Regions from separate parts of the Vibrio sp. VPAP30 genome, predicted to be linked through region 1. Evidence: predicted binding sites of a transcription regulator. Region 1 holds the regulator's gene; each other region holds the start of a gene.
What was found. Region 1 encodes CRP, which controls carbon source genes, mostly activating them, when cyclic AMP is high. Its sites were predicted from a motif close to TGTGANNNNNNTCACA; they were not measured.
Positions count from the first base shown of each region.

Region 2: the regulator CRP is predicted to act here: its motif matches at 1,809-1,824, upstream of ZX61_RS10775 (glycogen/starch/alpha-glucan phosphorylase).
Region 3: the regulator CRP is predicted to act here: its motif matches at 1,397-1,412, upstream of ectA (diaminobutyrate acetyltransferase).

Region 1 is NZ_LBLS01000019.1:184,043-187,331, reverse strand. It holds gene ZX61_RS08620 (YheU family protein) at 1-60, shown strand, start outside; gene ZX61_RS08615 (phosphoribulokinase) at 141-1,010, shown strand; gene crp (cAMP-activated global transcriptional regulator CRP) at 1,253-1,885, shown strand; gene ZX61_RS08605 (DUF1338 domain-containing protein) at 2,131-2,922, opposite strand; gene astD (succinylglutamate-semialdehyde dehydrogenase) at 3,107-3,289, opposite strand, start outside.
Region 2 is NZ_LBLS01000026.1:57,226-60,514, reverse strand. It holds gene ZX61_RS10775 (glycogen/starch/alpha-glucan phosphorylase) at 1-1,673, opposite strand, end outside; gene malT (HTH-type transcriptional regulator MalT) at 2,236-3,289, shown strand, end outside.
Region 3 is NZ_LBLS01000037.1:106,819-110,107, forward strand. It holds gene ectB (diaminobutyrate--2-oxoglutarate transaminase) at 1-739, opposite strand, end outside; gene ectA (diaminobutyrate acetyltransferase) at 751-1,296, opposite strand; gene ZX61_RS17180 (alpha/beta fold hydrolase) at 1,941-2,888, opposite strand; gene ZX61_RS17185 (helix-turn-helix transcriptional regulator) at 3,071-3,289, shown strand, end outside.

The DNA.
Region 1 (3,289 bases):
GTTGTGGTATTTTCAGAGCTGCATGAAACCGTCGATATTCAACTTAAGCGAAAACTTTAACGCATCGCATACAGTGATTAGCCACTAAAGCGTGCTATAGTGGTTTTCGTTTAAAGGATTAGATTACGACAAGGTTTGTCATGTCAGCAAAACACCCAATTATTGCGGTGACTGGTTCATCAGGCGCCGGTACCACAACCACTTCAGAAGCATTCCGCAAGATGTTCAACATGATGAACGTCAAACCCGCATGGGTTGAAGGAGACAGCTTTCACCGCTTCACGCGCCCTGAGATGGATGTCGAAATCCGTAAGGCACGAGAGCAAGGTCGCCATATCAGTTACTTTGGCCCCCAAGCGAACGACTTCAATGGCCTTGAGGAATTCTTCCGAAAATACGGCCAAGAAGGTATTGGGCAAATTCGTCGTTACCTACATACGTTTGATGAAGCTGTTCCATACAACCAAATGCCAGGCACCTTTACGCCTTGGCAAGATCTACCAGAAAACTCCGACGTGATGTTTTATGAAGGCCTGCATGGTGGTGTCGTCGATGGCGAGGTCAACGTATCTCAGCATGTTGATTTTCTGATTGGCATGGTGCCTATCGTTAACCTTGAATGGATTCAGAAATTCGTCCGCGATACGCGCGATCGAGGTCATTCGCGTGAAGCTGTGATGGACTCTATCGTTCGCTCAATGGATGACTATCTGAACTACATCACACCGCAGTTTTCTCGCACTCACATTAACTTTCAACGCGTACCGACCGTAGATACATCTAACCCGCTCAACGCCAAAGGTATTCCGAGTTTAGATGAAAGTTTTGTTGTAATCCGATTACGAGGAATTAAAAACGTCGATTACCCATATCTACTGGCAATGATTGATGGTTCATTTATGTCACGTCACAACACAATTGTTGTGCCAGGCGGCAAGATGAGTTTTGCAATGGAGCTTATCGTACGTCCGATACTCCAACAGCTCATTGAAACGGGTAAAATTGGCTAAAACTCACAGCTAGAACACGATTACTTTTCATACCGTGATCATGTGCACAGTTTTGCGTACTAAAACCCCAGTTGTACCCGATTAAAATCAAGAAATCGTTTTCGAAAAAGGATACTATTTCTTACCGAAACACAAGTTGGCTTGCAGCATTTGTAAAGTGCTCTTATCCTAGTAGGTCTTGATTAAGGCTTAGCTAAAATATGGAAAGCGGCAAGCGTACCCTGCAGAGGAAGTGAGATATTATGGTTCTAGGTAAACCTCAAACCGACCCAACATTAGAGTGGTTTCTGTCACATTGTCATATTCATAAGTACCCTTCAAAAAGCACGCTTATTCACGCGGGCGAGAAGGCTGAAACTTTGTACTACATTGTTAAAGGTTCAGTAGCGGTTCTTATTAAAGACGAAGAAGGTAAGGAAATGATCCTTTCTTACCTAAACCAAGGTGACTTTATCGGTGAACTTGGTCTATTCGAAGAAGACCAAGAGCGTACAGCATGGGTTCGTGCTAAATCTCCTTGTGAAGTTGCGGAAATCTCGTTTAAGAAATTCCGTCAACTTATCCAAGTAAACCCAGACATCCTAATGCGCCTTTCATCGCAAATGGCAAGTCGCCTACAAGTGACTAGCCAAAAAGTAGGTGACCTAGCATTCCTAGACGTAACTGGCCGTATTGCTCAAACGCTATTAAACCTAGCGAAGCAACCAGATGCGATGACTCACCCAGATGGCATGCAGATTAAGATCACTCGTCAGGAAATCGGCCAGATCGTTGGCTGTTCTCGTGAAACAGTAGGTCGTATTCTGAAGATGCTAGAAGAGCAGAACCTAATTTCTGCCCACGGTAAAACAATCGTTGTTTACGGCACTCGTTAATTTCGATTAACCGCTAAAATTTTCAAAGCCACCAATGGAGACATTGGTGGCTTTTTGTTTATCGAGAATCGAGAATCGAGAATCGAGAATCGAGAATCGAGAAAATTATGGCTTATTAAGGGCTCGTTTTGTCAAAACCTTGAGGACTTAAGGCTCCATCGCATCACCATTAGACCCCACCCTCTCGAAAGGCGCAGCCCGTTCTAAACTCTCGCAGGGCGAAGCCCGAATCTCGACTCTTATCTCTACCCGTTAGTACTTTCGAAGATCTTATCAGCAGAGGCTGCAACAAACCCTGGGTAAAGTTCACCATTACTCATTGGGTAGCGCTTAGCAAACTCGTAGAAGCCACCAGGGATAACCTCACTGCCCTCAGTAAAGGTCACCTCGACCTTATCAGCCATAGTTGACGATTGCTCTAGCAGCACATCTGGAGAGCCTTTCACTTCACCACCAAACTCATTGATGGTAAAGCCGGAATCGCGTAGATGGTCATTGACACCTTTTACTTCTTCAAACGCATTGAGCTGATTGACGCTTACGGTAAAGTGATTAGCACCATAACCATGCGCTGCCAGCCAAGAAGCGTACTCACTCTCTTTAGCTAGCGTCTGGAAGTCAGCAAAGCTAATGTCCCACAAACGACCACCATACAAGAACTCATGACCTTTTAGCTTACTGGAGTCTAACTGCTCGACAAGTTTAGCGACGATAGCTTGTAGCTGTGCAGAGCACTCTTCAACTTTCAGTTCGCTGATAAATACTTTCGGCTGTTTTGGATCTGGGTGCTCAAAGTGTTTAGCCACCAGCTTCTTACTCTCAAACACATAGTCACCGCATGGCTTGTAGCCTACGTCTAAGAATGGTTGTGCAAGCGTAGCAATGCCCAGCGGTTCTACATTGAAAGTACGCAGAGCAATGTGATCATTGATCAGCGCTTCATCTTCTTGCAGAAGTTGGTGGACTTGTTCAGCAGAGGGACATAAGCGTTGAATATAGTCATTCCATAACTGTTGGAATAAAACATCTGGCGTCATAACGCCTCCTTGTAAGGGTGGTTTACGTAAATGGAGTATCAGTAGTTATATGTCTAATTATAAAAAAGGCCATCTAACCAAATGTGTCCAGAAAGTTTGATTAGATAGCCTTCAACCTGTGACGTTTAAAATGCCTCCCGGCTCGGGGAGGCTAGAAGGGAAATCCCTAAAATTTAATTATATTTTATAGTTCTACACCTGGGCTTAAGGTCGCAGGAAGAAGTGTTTCTCCCCCTTCCATCGAAGCCATAGGGTAAGCACAGTAATCTGCTGCGTAGTAAGCACTTGGGCGTAAGTTGCCCGATGCACCCGGGCCACCAAATGGCGCGTCACCGCTTGCACCTGTTAACTGGCGATTGCGGTTTAC
Region 2 (3,289 bases), on a different contig from region 1:
TTGTACTCGTGCAGACGTTTGATTTGTACGTCAAAAATCGCGTTAGTGTCTAGCTCGATACCCATGTTATCTTGAACCCAGTCCGCTAGGCGCTGTTTGTTCTGCTTCTTAACTGCCATGAATTCTTTCTGGAATTTTGCGTCAGTTGAAAACTTAGCAATACCTTCTAGCAGCTCTAGTTTTGCTGGCCACTCACTACCCACTTTGTCTGTGATTAACTGAGATAGGCCAGGGTTACAGAACTTCAACCAACGACGTGGTGTAATACCGTTGGTTACATTAGTCAGTTTACCTGGGAAGATTTCGTTGAATTCTGGGAAAAGATCTTTCTTAACTAGCTCAGAGTGAAGTGCTGCTACGCCATTTACTTTGTACGAACCAATTACACAAAGGTTTGCCATACGAACCATGCGATTGAAACCTTCTTGAATAATCGACAGCTTCGCTTGCTTCTCACCATCACCAGGCCACATCTTACGAACTTCTTTTAGGAAGCGGTGGTTGATTTCAAAGATAATTTCCATATGACGAGGCAGTAGGCGCTGGATTAGTGACTCAGGCCAAGTCTCTAGCGCTTCTGGAAGTAGCGTGTGGTTGGTATAAGCAAACGTATTTGCACTGATTTCCCACGCTTCATCCCACGATAGACCTTTATCATCGATAAGGATGCGCATTAGCTCTGGGATTGCGATAGTTGGGTGTGTATCGTTAAGCTGAATCGTTTCTTGCTTAGGCAGATCTGCAATTGCAAAACCTGCTTCTTCATGACGACGCAGAATGTCACGTACCGACGCTGCCGAGTGGAAATACTGCTGCATTAGGCGCAGAGTTTTACCTTTCTCATGGTTGTCGTTCGGGTACAGAACTTTTGTGATGTTACCTGCATCAATCAATGAGTGCTGAGCTTCAAAGTAATCACCGTTGTTAAAGCTAGCTAGTGAGAACGGTGCAATCGCCTGACATTCCCATAAACGTAGTGGGTAAACAGTGTCAGACTCGTAACCTACGATTGGTAGATCCCAAGGCATTGCTCTTACGCTCATACCTGGTACCCATTTACGGATTTCTTTACCGTTTTCGTGTGACACTTCAACGTGACCGTAGAAACCAATTTCTTGCGCAAGTTTAGGACGCGCTACTTCCCAAGGATAACCTTCAACACCGCGCCATGCGTCTGGTGCTTCTTGTTGACGTCCTTCTTTAAACGACTGCTTGAATAGACCGTATTCGTAGTGCAGACCGTAACCTACCGTTGGGAACTCTTGCGCAGCACATGAATCCATAAAACACGCAGCCAAACGTCCTAGACCACCATTACCCAGTGAAGGATCACGCTCTTCTTCTAATAGATCCGTCAGGTTTTGGCCTAATTCTGCCATCGCCTCAGTAATTTGGTCATATAGACCCAAGCTGATTAGGTTGTTGCCCGTTAGTCGGCCAATCAGGAATTCTAGTGATAGGTAGTTAACGCTCTTAGCATTTTTGATCTTAGGGTCTTGTTCAGTTTTTAGTAGATCTAGCGTTGTTAACTCAGCAAGCGCTTTACCCATTGCGAGATACCACTCACGCGCTGTCGCTGTATCTTCAGTTTTAGCGTAAGTCGCTGAGAGGTGCATTTTCACATCAGCTTGGAAAGTCGCTTTGTTAAAATTTTTCTGTTGCGTAGGTTTCATTAGAGAAATCTCACTTATTAGTTCTAATCCATCTGTGCCATATCGTGCATTGACATGAACAGCAAAACATCCTCCTAACAACACGGCTGATTGGGAGGAGGGCATAGGGCGTAGAGGGTGTATTACCTAGGGCTCAGTGATCTAACTCTCATTTAAATTTCACAACATTCGAGCTCTGGTGATAACGATCACACCATCAACGTATTTACCCTATAGCTGATGTATAAAAAGATATGTGTTAAGGAACATGCTCAATTGAGCAATATGCATACTCGATCACAATAAGTTTGAATAAAAAATGAAAGTTGCATGCACATTGGTGCAAATATGTATTTAAGGCTCTCACCAGACTGCTCACAAGGTGATTCAAATCACAAAAACAGGGCGTAGTTAGCGTCAAAATGTGAATTACGCGAAAAACCCATCGTTGATCAATAACTGTAACGATAAATCTCAAGTAACATCCTTGCCAATAAGCTTTATTGCTCAATATTTGTGCAAAGATGTACCAGTCCTTTCGGGCTCAGTACCCTGAGTTAAGGGAAAAATAGGGAATAAAAAGATGTGGATTCCTTCGAAACTCACTCGCCCGGCGCGCTTGCATAACGCAATCGTAAGGCCAAGAGTATTAGACCTTCTTCAACAAGCCCCCTTTTATAAGCTGGTATTGTTTCGTTCGCCCGCTGGCTATGGAAAAACCACCATGGCTGCACAGTGGTTGTCAGATAAATCACACGTCGGTTGGTATAGCATTGATGAAAGCGATAATGACTCGTTTCGTTTCATCAACTATTTGCTACAAGCACTCAATAAAGCGACCGATGGTAGCTGCCCTAACTCGCAGAAACTTGCAGAAAAACGCCAATTCTCTTCTCTTCACTCTTTATTTGGCGAAGTCTTTACTGAGATGTCTAATTTCCACCAAGAATGCTACTTGGTGCTGGATGACTACCACCTCATTGCGGAAGACGAGATTCATGAAGCGATGCGCTTCTTCCTTAAACATATGCCAGACAATGTCACACTAGTCGTAACTAGCCGTGCTACACCACCTCTTGGCACCGCGAACCTTCGTGTCCGAGACTTAATGATCGAAATTGGTGACGAGTTACTAGCATTTGACATAGAAGAGACAACACGCTTCTTTAATCAGCGAGTAACCGATGGCATTGACGATGTGACTGCGAACAATCTGCGAAATTACGTCGAAGGGTGGCCTTCAGCTCTACAACTGATTGCGTTGCAAGCTCAGCATCAGCACAAAACACTGGCACAATCGGCTGAGTCTTTCTCTCAATTTAACCATGCCCATCTTTGGGACTACTTGGTTGAAGAGGTATTTGATCTTCTAGACAAAGAAACACGCCTTTTCTTGCTTCAGTGCTCAGTATTAGACCACTTCAATGACCAGTTGGTGAGTGAGCTGACTGAACGCGAAGATGCGCTGAGCATGATAGAGTCTCTGAATCGATTCGGATTATTTATCCACCCGCTAGAGGGAGAGCAGAACTGGTATCGCTTCCACAACCTTTTTGCCGAGTTTCTTGCTCACGAACGTACCGCGAGGATTCCTCAGCAAGAAACACAACTTCATCAAACCGCAGCAAAAGCTTGGT
Region 3 (3,289 bases), on a different contig from region 1:
TAAAGAACGTACCCGTGCGCCCACATCCGGCTTGAATATCATCGACAATCACTAAAATATCATTCTGTTTGCAGATTTTGCTTAGGCGTTGCAACCACGCGTTTGAAGCAACGTTGAGCCCACCTTCGCCCTGTACAGTTTCAACAAGCACAGCCGCAGGTTTATCGACCCCAGCTGAGTTGTCACTTAACATTGTTTCAAATAGTGTCAGCCCATCAATGCCCGCATAGCCCTCAAAAGGTATACGAGTGACATTGTTTAAACTTACCCCTGCTCCTTGTCGATGGTGCTGATTGCCTGTTGCCGCCAAGGCACCGGATGTACAGCCATGAAAGCCATTGGTGAAGGCGACGATAGAGCTGCGCCCCTTAGCTTTTCTGGCTAACTTAAGTGCCGCTTCAACGGCGTTGGTGCCTGTAGGCCCTGTAAACTGAACTTTGTAGTTAAGGCCTCTTGGTTCTAGTACATGACTCTGCAACGCGTTGAGGAATTCAGCCTTAGCACCAGAATGCATGTCGAGTCCATGCGTAATACCATCAGCTTCGATGTAATTGAGCAGTGCTTGTTTAAATATCGGGTTGTTATGACCGTAATTGAGTGACCCCGCCCCAGCAAGAAAATCTAGGTACTTTTCACCGGATTCAGTCTCTAGCCAACACCCTTTTGCTTTCGTAAAAACAACCGGGAAGCTGTTGCAGTAAGAGCGAACTTGCGATTCTTGCTTGTCAAAAATATCCATGATTAGACCGTTTATCTATCCTGTGATGTGAGTGGGATGCGATACAAATACTCCGTATCGTGTTTACCCTTGAAATGTGTCGTTTGATCGAGAAATGTTGAAACGCTACCTTGTTGACCATTTTGCGCATCGAGCTTTTTGAATAGCGCCCAAGACGCCCCGTTTTCACGGGTAATCGTCGTTTCAATCGCATCAATGCCTTGCAGAGAGTCTTTAGTCAAAAGTACTTGAAGCATCTGATATGCAAGGCCTTTACCTCGGTGCTTGGGGGCAACCGCGACCTGCCAAATAAAAAGCGTACTCGGTTCTTCTGGTTTGCGATAACCGGAAATAAAGCCGGAGATCTCTCCTTCGTAGCGGGCTAAGAGGCATGTTTGGCGAAAGTGAGTGGATTGCAAAAAATTGCAGTAAGAGGAGTTGGTATCTAGTGGTGGACACTGGGCAATAAGATTAAAAATGTCATCTCCATCTTCCGCGTTAGGTTCACTAAATGATCCATACTGCGTGGACTCCTCAACGATTTCTGGGTAAGCCACCCAAGGTGCTGATACGATCATAGGAATGTGCATTTACTTTGTACTCTAAACAAATATACCTCTTATTATCACGCAAATAGTGACCTAAAAAGCAAATTAACCCTCAATAAATGCGCATAAATATGACTTAAGTCACAATTATGACCATATTAATCAAAATGTAATTATATTTGAAGACTAATGTTTTGTACTTAAATGTTTTACTATGACAAAACATGGGGGAGATTTGGTAAATCTATTTCATGATCTGGGCAGTGAAATAAAGACACCAACAGACAAAGAAATAAGCACATAATAAACAATGAGTTACAGTGACAGCAGTTAGATTCCCTCAAAGTAAGTGTAATGACACCTAGATATCACAGAGTTCACTCGATTAAAAATCAGACAAATAGTATTTTGAACACTAACAATTGACACTATGAATGAACACTATTAGTAATTGCTCATTTGGTGTTTTAAGCCTTAACACTCTGTTTTATTGGCTATTGTAAGAAAAAGGGGAGCGGGGTCAGCTCTTGCGTTTTACCACACAATAATTTCTGTATATCAAAGCTAGCTGACTCACTGTAACGTTTTTAGAAACGGAACAAACTTTGGGGCATAACTGAGCCATATCAGATAGCTCAGTGTGGACCATTTCATGCAATGACTCTGGCTTAGGGCTAAGCGCTACTACTTTGGTGTTGCAACCATCTTAAAATTGCTTGGTTGGTTTCTTGCGGCTTTTCTTGCTGAATCCAATGGCCGCAATCTAAGTTAACTACGTCTACATTAGGAACAAACACAGTTAGCCTTTCGGACTTAGGGATCACATCTCGGTCACCATAGATCATGAGCGTCGGCACTTGGATGATGGGATTTACGTCTGCTAATAAATGCCAATTACGGTCAAGGTTTCTGTACCAATTTATACTGCTAGTGAAGCCTGTTGATTTAAAAGCGGATTCGAAAACTGCCAGCTCACTGTCGCTCATTAACGGCTCTCCGAGCGGTGTATCGCCCTTGGCGATATTGATCATCGCCATGCCCGGTTCTGGTTCTCTTAGTGGCTCATTTTTCCGATACAGATTACGCAGAAATCGAGACGTGTTCTCATCCAATACCGCGTCTGCAACACCTTGTTGCCGATTAAAATGGACAAAATAGTGGTCACTGCCGAGTACTTGTTCCATGAATTCGATCCAAGGAGTGTCTCCGCGTTCCTGATAAGGCAAGCTTAGGTTTATGACTTTGTTGACACGATTTGGATACAATAAAGCCAGCCCCCAAACCACCATCGCTCCCCAATCATGACCGACAAAAGTGGCGTCTTCGTATCCGTAGTGATCAAGAAGCGCGATCAAATCACCCGACAAGTGCTCTATATCATAGGCTGTGACTTCTGTCGGACAGGACGAATTGCCGTACCCGCGCTGGTTTGGAACAATGACATGGTATCCCGCCTCTACGAGAGCTGGTATCTGATAACGCCAAGAAAAGGCATGCTCCGGCCAGCCATGACAAAGCACAATGGGGTTTCCAGCATTTTGCGAACCCGCTTCGAAGACTTCAAGTTTCACGTCATTGACTGAAACAAAAATGGGTTTGGGAAAATCGGTTGGATTAAACATTACATTTCTCCTTTATCTGGATGGAATCGTCAGACTACGCCTCCTACCTAGGGTGACGCTTTAGTCCATAAGCATTTACGAGTGTGCGTGGCAACCTCGAAACCTTCTTGCTGACGAGGACAGAGAAACTGTATATGGTAATGGTGCCAAATACTGACACCATTGAATGGTAAGCTTTAGAGATGAATATTCGCCTAAGACAAGACTCTATAGTACGTATCCTTCGCCGCAACGGTACTTCAACCGTCGCTGACCTTGCTCAAGAGGTTGGCGCATCTAGGCGGACAATATTGCGTGATATTAGCGCACTTCGTGATGAGGGTGTTGTCATCCATTCTGAACCAGGTCGCGGAGGTGGTTTACAACTTGATTCACGATCAATTCAAACCACCGTGCGCTTG